2 regions of the Streptomyces axinellae genome follow, and region 1 is predicted to be linked to the other one. Evidence: riboswitches for the same ligand, from Rfam matches in the RefSeq annotation. Region 1 holds a riboswitch; the other holds the start of a gene.
What was found. Region 1 has a riboswitch for glycine ahead of gcvT (glycine cleavage system aminomethyltransferase GcvT). Riboswitches for the same ligand answer to the same signal wherever they lie in the genome.

Region 1 (5,256 bases):
GTGGTGGTCGTGACGACGTCCGCGTGCGGTACGGGGGAGGGGTGGAGGCCCGCGGCGACCAGCCCGGCGAAGTGCGCCATGTCCACCATCAGCAGCGCGCCGACCTCGTCGGCGACGCGGCGGAAGGCCGCGAAGTCGAGCTGGCGCGGGTAGGCGGACCAGCCCGCGATGATCATCTGCGGCCGGTGCTCCTTGGCGAGCTTCTCGACCTCGGCCATGTCCACCTGGCCGGTCTCGTCATCGACCTTGTAGGCGACGACGTTGTAGAGCTTGCCGGAGAAGTTGATCTTCATGCCGTGGGTGAGGTGCCCGCCGTGCGCCAGGTCCAGGCCCATGATGGTGTCGCCGGGCTTGAGCAGGGCGAACATCGCGGCGGCGTTGGCCTGGGCCCCCGAGTGCGGCTGCACGTTGGCGGCCTCGGCGCCGAACAGCGCCTTCACCCGGTCCCTGGCCAGGTCCTCGACCACATCGACGTACTCACAGCCGCCGTAGTAGCGGCGGCCGGGGTAGCCCTCGGCGTACTTGTTGGTGAGGACCGAGCCCTGCGCCTCCATGGCGGCGACGGGGGCGAAGTTCTCCGACGCGATCATTTCGAGCGTGGACTGCTGGCGGTGGAGTTCGGCATCGACGGCGGCGGCGACCTCGGCGTCGACCTCGTGGAGAGAGCTGTTCAGAAGCGACATGTGAAGAACCATCCCTGGGAGAGGAGGCGGGCTGGGCGGCACGGAAAGCGGCAGGTGGCGCGGCGGGTCTCAGCTGCCGGAGGCGAACGCGGTGTACTCGTCCGCCGAGAGCAGGCCCTCCGGCTCCTCGGACAGCTTCACCTTGAACAGCCAGCCGCCCTCGAACGGGGCTGAGTTGACGAGCGCGGGGTCCTCCACGACGTCCTGGTTGATCTCGGTGACCTCGCCGGAGGCGGGGGAGTAGAGGTCGCTGACCGACTTGGTCGACTCCAGTTCGCCACAGGTTCCACCCGCGGTGACGGTCTCGCCCACCTCGGGGAGCTGGACGAAGACGACATCCCCGAGCGCCGTCGCGGCGTGCTCGGTGATCCCGACCGTCGCGACACCGCTCTCGGTGTCCGACAGCCACTCGTGCTCCTTGCTGTAGCGGAGCTGCTGGGGGTTGCTCATGGTCCGATTCTCCCGGATGAGATGCGTACGACGGAAACGGTCTTGGCAGGTGGGACGGGAAACACTCTCCCCCGGTCCGCACGGAGCCGGTGGCCGGACGGGGCGTCCGGACGAGACAGCCGCGCGGCGGGCCGCACAGTCGCCCGGCCGCACAGCCCGGCCGCGCTCGCGCTGGGGGGACTGGGGGGATCAGTCGCGCTTGTAGAAGGGGAGTGCGACGACGTCGTACAGCTCGTGGGAGCCGCGGATGTCCACCGCGACGCCCCCGGTGCCGGGCGCCGCGTACGCCGCGTCCACGTAGGCCATCGCGATCGGCTTGCCCAGGGTGGGAGAGGGGGCGCCGGAGGTCACCTCACCGATGACTGTGCCCTTGCCTGCCTCACCGCCCTCGCCCGTCGCGACCACGGGATAGCCCGCACGCGGGACCCGGCGCCCCGCGGCGACCAGCCCGACCAGCTTGCGCGGCGGTGCCGACTCGGCCCGTCCGGCCGCCGCCGCCAGGGCCTCCCGGCCCACGAAGCGGCCCTCGTTCGTGGCCTTCTCGAACTTGACGGTCCTGCCCAGCCCGGCGTCGAAGGGCGTCAGCGCGGGCGACAGCTCGTGCCCGTACAGCGGCATACCCGCCTCCAGGCGCAGGGTGTCGCGGCAGCTCAGCCCGCAGGGCACCAGGCCCGCGCCCTCGCCCGCCTCCCTCAGCGCGCTCCAGACAGCCTCCGCGTCCTCGGGCGCCACGAACAGCTCGAAGCCGTCCTCGCCGGTGTATCCCGTACGGGCGATCAGCGCGCTCCGCCCGGCCACGATGTCGCGTTCGCCCGCGTAGTAGCGCAGCCCGTCCACGTCGAAGCCGGTCAGCTTGCGCAGGATGCCCGCGGCCTCGGGGCCCTGGACGGCCAGCAGCGCGTAGGCGTCGCGGTCGTCGCGCACCTCGGCGCCGCTGCGCTTGCCCGGGCCGCGCGTCTCCACGCGCTCGCGCAGCGCGTCCAGCACCGTCTGCGCGTTGGAGGCGTTGGCCACGACCAGGTACTCCTGGTCGGCGAGCCGGTAGACGATCAGGTCGTCGAGGATGCCGCCGCTCTCGTCGCAGATCATGGTGTAGCGGGCCCGGCCGACGGCGAGCTTGGAGAGGTTGCCGACCAGCGCGTAGTCGAGCACCTCGCCGCACTCCGGGCCGGTCAGGGTGATCTCGCCCATGTGGGAGAGGTCGAAGAGCCCGGCCCTGGAGCGGACGGCGAGGTGTTCCTCGCGCTCGCTGCCGTAGCGCAGCGGCATGTCCCAGCCCGCGAAGTCGGTCATGGTCGCGCCCAGCGCACGGTGTACGGCGTCCAGGGCGGTTTTGCGCGCGGCCGGTTCGTGCGCGGCCGACGCGTGGGCGGCCGAGGGCTCAGGCTCAGTCATTCAGGCTCCCGAAGCTGGGTGTGACGCGGATGTCCTCCCCATCTGTCATCGGAACCTGAGAGGTTCGCCGACAGCTCCCGAACGACTGGAGCCGGGCTTGCACCTTGGGTGGGGCCACCGCGCCACGACGCCTCGCGTCGTACGGTGGCCCGCTTTTCAGATCTGCCTCGCTCGCGCGGTATCGGGGCCTGAGAGATTCAAGGGAGGAACTTGCTCCTTCGGCGCCCCGGTTCACCTGCTGCCGGGGACTCTCCCGCGCGGGCTCGAACGGCCGGTATGGAGTTGGCCCGCACATCATCGCACGGGTGAGCGGGCCCTGGCTGCCCCCGGGCGGGAGGCAGTCACCTTGAATCACATTACCTTTTCTTGACACTCTCTCCGTGAGCGGCGGCGGAGCCGTCGCGTTCGGGGAGGGGTGATCCGTGGGCAGCCCGCACGGTGCCGAGACGACATCGAGGGGACCAGACGCGTCCGGGACCACCCGCCGCGCCGTCCCCCACGACCTGCGGGGGCACGCTGTCCCCCACGACCTGCGGGGGACCGCCGCCAGACGCACGCTGCGCTACACGGCGGGGGACGTGGTGGTGGTCTCGGGCCTGCCCGGCGGCGGCAAGTCCACGCTGATCCGTACGGCCGTGCCCGCGCGCGCCGATGTCATCAGCGTGGACTCCCAGGACACCCGCGAGCGCTGGGAGCGCCGGGTGCGCGGCCGGCTGCCGTACGGCCTCTACCGCCCGCTGGTGCGGATTGCGCACTACGCGGGGCTGCGCCGGGCGCTGGCCTCGGGCGCCGCCGTCGTCGTGCACGACTGCGGCACGCAGAGCTGGGTGCGCCGCTGGCTGGCCAGGGACGCGCTGCGGCGCGGACGCGCGCTGCACCTGCTGCTGCTCGACGTGGCGCCCCAGGACGCGCTGGCCGGGCAGGCCGAGCGGGGCCGCGGGGTCTCGGGGTACGCCTTCCGGCGCCATCTGCGGGCCGTGCGCAAGCTGCGGGCCGCGGCGCTGACGGGACGGCTGCCGCGCGGCTGTGTCTCCGCGGTGCTGTTGGACCGGGGCTCGGCGCAGGCGCTGCGCCGGCTGGTCTTCGTCCCCGCGCCGCCCACGCCGCCCGGGTCGGCGGCTCCGCTCCTCCCGGGGGCCCGCACGCCCCTGACCCCGCCGCCCGGAGGTGGTGGCGGGAGCGCGGACGCCATGAGCGCGGCGGAGGTCGTGAACGTGAGGGACGGGGACAGTGGCGGCAGGGCGCCGGACGCGACCGGGGTCAGCGGCCCTGCGCCGGGCTGACGGGAGCCGGTTGCTGGGGTGCCTGCTGTCGCGGGGCCGGTTGCCGGGGCGTCCGCGGCGTCTGCTGTTGCGGAGCCTGCTGCTGGGGAGCGGAGTGCTCCTTGGGTGCCTGCTGCTGCGGGGCCTGCTGGGCGGGGGAGTGCGGCTGGGCGGTCTGCGGGCTTTGCCGGGACGGCTGCTGCGGCTCGGGCGCCTGCTCCTTCTTCGGCGCCTGCTCCTGCTCCTTCGGCGCCGGCTTCTTCGGCTGCTCCTTGGGCTGCTTGTTCGGTGCCTTCGGCGGCGCGGTGGCGGCAGACGCCGTCTTCGGCAGGTCCTTCAGGTCGGGCGCGGGCAGTTTCCCGCTGTAGAGGGTGGCGGCCAGCAAGTTGGCACCGCCCGCCAGGGCGCGTTCGGCGGCGAGGGTGCGCCGGCGCGTGTCCCCCCGGACGGCGGCGTTGAGTACGGCGTCCACCCGGGTGCGCAGGTCGGCGGCGGCCTTCGCGGTCAGGTCCTTGCCGGAGGCCGCGGCCGGGCGGCCGGTGGCGTCCATGGCGGCGCGGGGCGCGGTGAGCGGCTCGACGGCGCGGCGCATCTGGGTGCGCAGGCGCGCGGCCTGGTCCCGGGGGAGCTTGCCCTCCTTCAGCTTGCTGACCACCGTCAGCACGTGGGCGAGGTGGTTGAGCGGTTTGAGCCCGCTGCGCATGGCCTGGGCCTGCTGGGCGACGCGCGCCGCGGCGGTGGCGGTATCGGCCCGGGGCCCGGCCGGCTGCCGGACCCCGGCAGCACCCTCCGTGCCAGGAGAGGCGGGCGAGGCAGGAGAGGCGGGGGAGAGGGCGCCTGCCACACCTACGGCGCCCCATGCGAGCGAGCCGGCGAGGGCGGCGGTGACAGCGGTGGTGGTGAGCTTGTTCACGCGCATGTGCGGTTTTCCTCCGGTGGGCGTACTGCGAGGCGCAGAGCGGGACGCACACCACTTTTCGGGCGGCTCTTTCTCTCCGCAACCGGAGAGTCGCCGTACGTGTCCGCGACGGCCCGCTCCGGGCCGCCGCGGATCATGGATAGGCTGACCGCATGACAGTTCCGCCGCAGCCACCGCAGCCGCAGCACTTCGGCCCCGGACACGGAGGCGGCTGGCCCGGCAACGAGTTGGAGGAGGCCCTCACCGCCTCCGTCCAGGTCCCCGGCGCCGGTGCCCGGCTGCTGGAGGTCCTGGGCCGCAGCAGCATATGGGTGCCGCTGCCCGAGGGCGGCAGCCGCGAGAGCCGCGAACTGGACCTGCCCACCATCGAGTTGGACGGTGCCGCCTTCGTCCCCGTCTTCAGCTCCGAGGAGCAGTTCCTCGGTGTCGCGGGCTCCCACATGTCCTTCACCATCGCCCCTGCCCGGGAGTTCGCGCGGGGCCTGCCGCCCCAGGTGGGCATAGTCGTCAACCCCGAGGGCACGGTGGGCATGCCGCTTCCGCCGGA
Region 2 (5,256 bases), on a different contig from region 1:
GCCCTGCGTACCGGAACGCCGATCTACGGCAGCGACGGTGTGCTGGACGACGCCGGGATCGCGATCCCGGACGAGCAGGAGGACGAGGTGGAGAAGTTCCGCGAGTTCCTCGACCAGATCTCTCCCGAGGACTTCGGTACCAGCAGCCAGTGACGGGCGGCGCCCGTAGCCCCGGTGGGGCCGCGGGCGCCTCTCACGAGACCTGGCCTGACTCTGGCCTGGCCATTCGGCCAGCCATTCCCGGCCCACGGGCACGCGAAACCACCCTGTGGGGCATTATCACTCGCCGTGCCGAGTGTGGCGATCGTTGACGCACCCGGAGTGACTGCCTACCTTCATGTGGGCAGCTTCCGGGGGTAACCCGGGATGTGAAGGACGGAGGTCGGCGTGACAAGCACCGGCAGCGAAGGTACGGCGGCTGGCGACTCGTCCCTATCCGACGGCCCTCCGGCCTCCGGCCGGGAGGCGCCGCCGGGGCGGCCGTCCACTCCACCGGCGGACACCCCGTCGGACGAACCCCCCTCGGACGCCCAGCCCGAAGAAGTCGGGTATCGCGGGCCCACCGCCTGCTCGGCGGCGGGCATCACCTACCGGCAGCTCGACTACTGGGCGCGTACCGGACTGGTCGAGCCCAGCATCCGTCCCGCGTACGGCTCCGGCACCCAGCGGCTCTACAGCTTCCGGGACATCGTCGTCCTCAAGATCGTCAAGCGTCTTCTGGACACGGGGGTCTCCCTCCAGAACATCCGCGCCGCCGTCCGGCACCTGCGCTCGCGGGGCAGAACCGATCTGGCCCGTATGACGCTCATGAGCGACGGTGCCACCGTCTATGAGTGCTCCTCGCCGGACGAGGTCGTCGATCTGCTCCAGGGCGGGCAGGGCGTCTTCGGTATCGCGGTGGGCGTGGTCTGGAAGGACGTCGAAGGAGCGCTCTCGCAGCTGCACGGCGAGCGGGTGGACACGGGCGAGACCCTGATCGGGCACCACCCCGAGGACGAGCTGGCGCGCCGCCGCAACCGCGCGGGCTGAGATTGTCAGACCCGTACGGCAGCATCGGCAGACGTGAGGAGTCAGCCGACCATCCTGCATCTGGACATGGATGCCTTCTTCGCCGCGGTGGAGCAGGCGTCCAAGCCCAGCCTGCGCGGGAAGCCCGTCGTAGTGGGGGGTCTCGGCCCGCGCGGGGTGGTCTCCACCGCGTCGTACGAGGCCAGACGCTTCGGCGTGCACTCCGCGATGCCCACGGCGCAGGCGAGGCGCCTGTGCCCCAACGCGGCGTATCTCGGCCCCCGGTTCGGGGTGTACCGAGCCGTCAGCGACGTGGTCATGGAACTGCTGCACCGCCTGTCGCCCCTGGTGGAGCCGCTGAGCCTCGACGAGGCGTTCGTCGACCTGGAGGCGGGGGAGGCGCTCGTCGGGCGCCCAGAGGGCCCCCAGGCGGCTCGTGAGGTGGGCGAGCAGTTGCGGGCCGACATCCGTGCGGCCACCGGTCTGAGCGGTTCTGTGGGCCTCGCGGGATCCAAGATGCTGGCCAAGATCGCCTCTGAGCGGGCCAAGCCCGACGGGCTGGTGCTGACGGAGCCCGGTACCGAGCGGGAGATGCTGGCGCCGCTCACCGTGCGGACCCTGCCCGGGGTGGGGCCCGCTACCGCAGAGACGCTGCGCAGAGCCGGGATCACCACTGTCGGCGAGGTGGCCGAGGCCGGGGCGGACGAACTGCTGCGGCTGCTGGGCAAGGCCCACGGCACCTCTGTGTACGCGATGGCACAGGGCATCGACGACAGACCGGTGGTGGCCGAGCGGGACGCGAAGTCCGTCTCCGTCGAGGACACCTACGACGTGGACCTCACCGACCGCACGCGGGTGCGGATGGAGGTCGAGCGGCTCGCCGGGCGGTGTGTGACGCGACTGAGAGCGGCGGGGCGCTCCGGGCGGACCGTGGTGATCAAAGTGCGCAGCTACGACTTCTCCACGCTCACCAGATCCGAGACCCTGCGCGGTCCCACCGACGACCCCGGGGTCGTCAAGGAGTCGGCACAGCGGCTCCTGGAGGGGGTGGACACCACGGCGGGGGTGCGGCTGCTCGGTGTTGCCGTGAGCGGCCTGGCCGACTTCACGCAGGAGGACCTGTTCGCGCAGGCGCAGGCGGCGCGCAGCGAGGCGGCGCAGGAGGCGGTCTCGGCCGCGGGGGAGGGGCCGGACGCACCGGGCGCTGCCGGGGAAGAGGGCGAACGGGGGCTGTCCTTCGCGCCCGAGCCGGTCGTACTCGCCGACCGGCGGTGGACTCCCGGGCGGGATGTGCGCCATGCCGAGCACGGCAGGGGATGGGTCCAGGGCAGTGGTGTTGGGAAGGTCACCGTCCGTTTCGAGGAGCCGGACTCCGCGCCCGGGCGGGTGCGGACGTTCTCCGTGGACGACCCGGATCTGGAGCCGGCCGAACCACGCTTGCTGGATGCCCGGATCGCTGCGGTACTGGCCTGGCGGGAAGGCACCTCCGGCAGCCGGGCGCGCGCGGATCAGTCCTCGGCGCCGGCGATCCGTCCGAAGTCACGGTCCGCGGGAGGTGCCGCGGATTCGCCGCCCACCGGTACGTCCAGCCCGTAGTGGCGGTAGAGCTGAAGCTCCTGCTGCGGGGAGAGATGGCGGCCCACCCCGAAGTCGGGGGCGCCTTTGATCAGGGCGCGCTCGAACGGGATGCGCAGTCCGTCCTCGTCCAGGCTGCTGGGCTCCAGCGGCACAAAGGCATCCCTGCTGAACAGGCCGGTGCGCACCGCCGCCCACTCGGGTTCGCCGGTGGAGTCGTCGAGGTACACCTCGTCCACGGTGCCTATCTTGGTCCCCTCACGGTCGTACGCCTTGCGGCCGATCAGGCCCCGCGGATTGATTTCGGTCTGCACGGTGTCTCCCTCTCACGGTCTCGCACGGTTCGCGGTCGCCGGGATGCGTGTACCCACAACGGAACGGTCGTGTACCCACAACGAAACGGTACTTTTCGGCGATTGGCCACTTGAGTGCACGTCGGGTCAGTGTTCGAGGGGCCGCTGATAGGCTCGGCAGCGGCTGTCGACCCCGTGCGGGAGAGTCCTCCGGCGAGCTGCCGGAGGCGCCGAAGGAGCAACTCCTCCCCGGAATCTCTCAGGCTCACGTACCGCGCGGACGAGGTCACTCTGGAAAGAAGGGCGGGCCCGGACCAGCGCCGATGCCCCTCCTCACCGACGGTGAAAGCCGGACTGTCCGCCATGTGGACGGGCCGGTGAAACTCTCAGGTTGAGATGACAGAGGGGGAGGCCATCCGGGCACCCGTGAAGGTGCCCCTCGTAGGTCGCAGAGACCAGGAGGCCCCCGCAGATGACTTCCCCTCGCATTCCGCTCTCCGCCCTGGAGCGTGGCGCCCCCTTCGAGAGCCGCCATATCGGCCCCGACAGTGCCGCGCAGGCGAAAATGCTCGCCCAGGTCGGCTACGGCTCGCTCGACGAGCTGACGGCCGCCGCGGTGCCCGACGTGATCAAGAGCACCGAGCGGCTGAACCTGCCCGAGGCGCGCGGCGAGGCCGAGGTGCTGGCCGAGCTGCGCTCCCTCGCGGCGCGCAACAAGGTGCTGGACTCGATGATCGGCTTGGGCTATTACGGCACGTTCACGCCGCCGGTGATCTTGCGCAACGTCATGGAGAACCCGGCCTGGTACACCGCCTACACCCCGTATCAGCCGGAGATCAGCCAGGGACGGCTGGAGGCACTGCTCAACTTCCAGACCGTCGTCGCTGACCTCACGGGGCTCCCCACATCCGGGGCCTCCCTGCTGGATGAGTCAACAGCGGCGGCCGAGGCGATGGCCCTCTCCCGCCGGGTCGGCAAGGTCAAGGAAGGCGTCTTCCTCGTCGATGCCGACTGCCTGCCGCAGACGGTCGCCGTGCTGCGCACCCGGGCCGAGCCCACCGGCGTCGAGGTCGTCGTCGCGGACCTCGACGGAGGCATCCCGGACGAGGTGGCCGCGCGGGGTGTCTTCGGCGTGCTTCTCCAGTACCCCGGGGCTTCCGGCGCCGTGCGCGACCTGCGTGCCGTCATCGAGGGCGCACACGAGCTGGGTGCTGTGGTCACCGTCGCCGCCGATCTCCTCGCGCTGACGCTGCTGACCTCGCCCGGTGAGCTGGGTGCCGATATCGCCGTCGGCTCAAGCCAGCGCTTCGGGGTACCCATGGGCTTCGGCGGGCCGCACGCCGGATACATGGCGGTGCGCGAGAAGTCGGCCCGCAGCCTGCCCGGACGGCTCGTCGGCGTCTCCAAGGACGCGGACGGCGAACAAGCGTACCGGCTCGCTCTCCAGACCCGCGAACAGCACATCCGCCGTGAGAAGGCCACCAGCAACATCTGCACCGCACAGGTGCTCCTGGCTGTGATGGCCGGCATGTACGCGGCCTACCACGGTCCCGACGGGCTGGCCGCGATCGCCCGCCGCACCCACCGCTACGCCGCCGTCCTCGCCGCGGGCCTGCGCGGTGCCGGGGTCGAACTCGTACACGACGCCTTCTTCGACACCGTCACGGCCCGGGTCCCGGGCCGTGCCGCCGAGGTCACCGAGCGGGCGCGGGAGGGCGGCGTCAACCTGCGGCAGGTGGACGGGGACCACGTCGGCATCGCCTGTGACGAGACGACGGGGCGTGCGCAACTGGCCGCCGTCTGGAAGGCGTTCGGTATCGGGCCCGGAGCCGTGGACGCCGACGAGCTGGACGCCGGCACCGAGGACGCGCTTCCGGCCGGCCTGCTGCGCACGGACGAGTACCTCACCCACCCCGTCTTCCATGAACACCGCTCCGAGACGGCGATGCTGCGCTACCTGCGCCGTCTCGCCGACCGGGACTACGCGCTGGACCGGGGCATGATTCCGCTCGGCTCCTGCACCATGAAGCTCAACGCCACCACCGAGATGGAGCCGGTCACCTGGCCCGAGTTCGGCGGGCTGCACCCCTTCGCGCCCGCCGAGCAGGCCGAGGGCTACCTGACGCTGATCCATGAGCTGGAGGAGCGGCTGGCCGAGGTCACCGGCTACGACAAGGTCTCCCTCCAGCCCAACGCAGGCTCCCAGGGCGAGTTGGCGGGGCTGTTGGCCGTGCGTGCCTACCACCGCGCCAACGGCGACACGCAGCGCAACATCTGCCTCATCCCCTCCTCAGCGCACGGCACAAACGCGGCCAGCGCGGTGATGGCGGGCATGAAGGTCGTGGTCGTCAAGACCAGCGAGAACGGCGATGTCGATGTG

Region 2: another riboswitch for glycine. It lies ahead of gcvP (aminomethyl-transferring glycine dehydrogenase); the one in region 1 lies ahead of gcvT (glycine cleavage system aminomethyltransferase GcvT).

What each region holds. Positions count from the first base shown of each region.
Region 1 covers NZ_BAAARJ010000039.1:9,903-15,158, forward strand. Annotated here, with positions in the region: gene glyA (serine hydroxymethyltransferase) at 1-683, opposite strand, end outside; gene gcvH (glycine cleavage system protein GcvH) at 753-1,133, opposite strand; gene gcvT (glycine cleavage system aminomethyltransferase GcvT) at 1,323-2,528, opposite strand; glycine riboswitch at 2,561-2,694, opposite strand; glycine riboswitch at 2,695-2,794, opposite strand; gene ABD339_RS32870 (AAA family ATPase) at 2,951-3,811, shown strand; gene ABD339_RS32875 (hypothetical protein) at 3,789-4,709, opposite strand; gene ABD339_RS32880 (enhanced serine sensitivity protein SseB) at 4,862-5,256, shown strand, end outside.
Region 2 covers NZ_BAAARJ010000034.1:35,196-40,451, reverse strand. Annotated here, with positions in the region: gene ABD339_RS32045 (bifunctional nuclease family protein) at 1-153, shown strand, start outside; gene ABD339_RS32040 (MerR family transcriptional regulator) at 388-1,029, shown strand; gene ABD339_RS32035 (DNA polymerase IV) at 1,063-2,604, shown strand; gene ABD339_RS32030 (PRC-barrel domain-containing protein) at 2,517-2,897, opposite strand; glycine riboswitch at 3,065-3,161, shown strand; gene gcvP (aminomethyl-transferring glycine dehydrogenase) at 3,349-5,256, shown strand, end outside.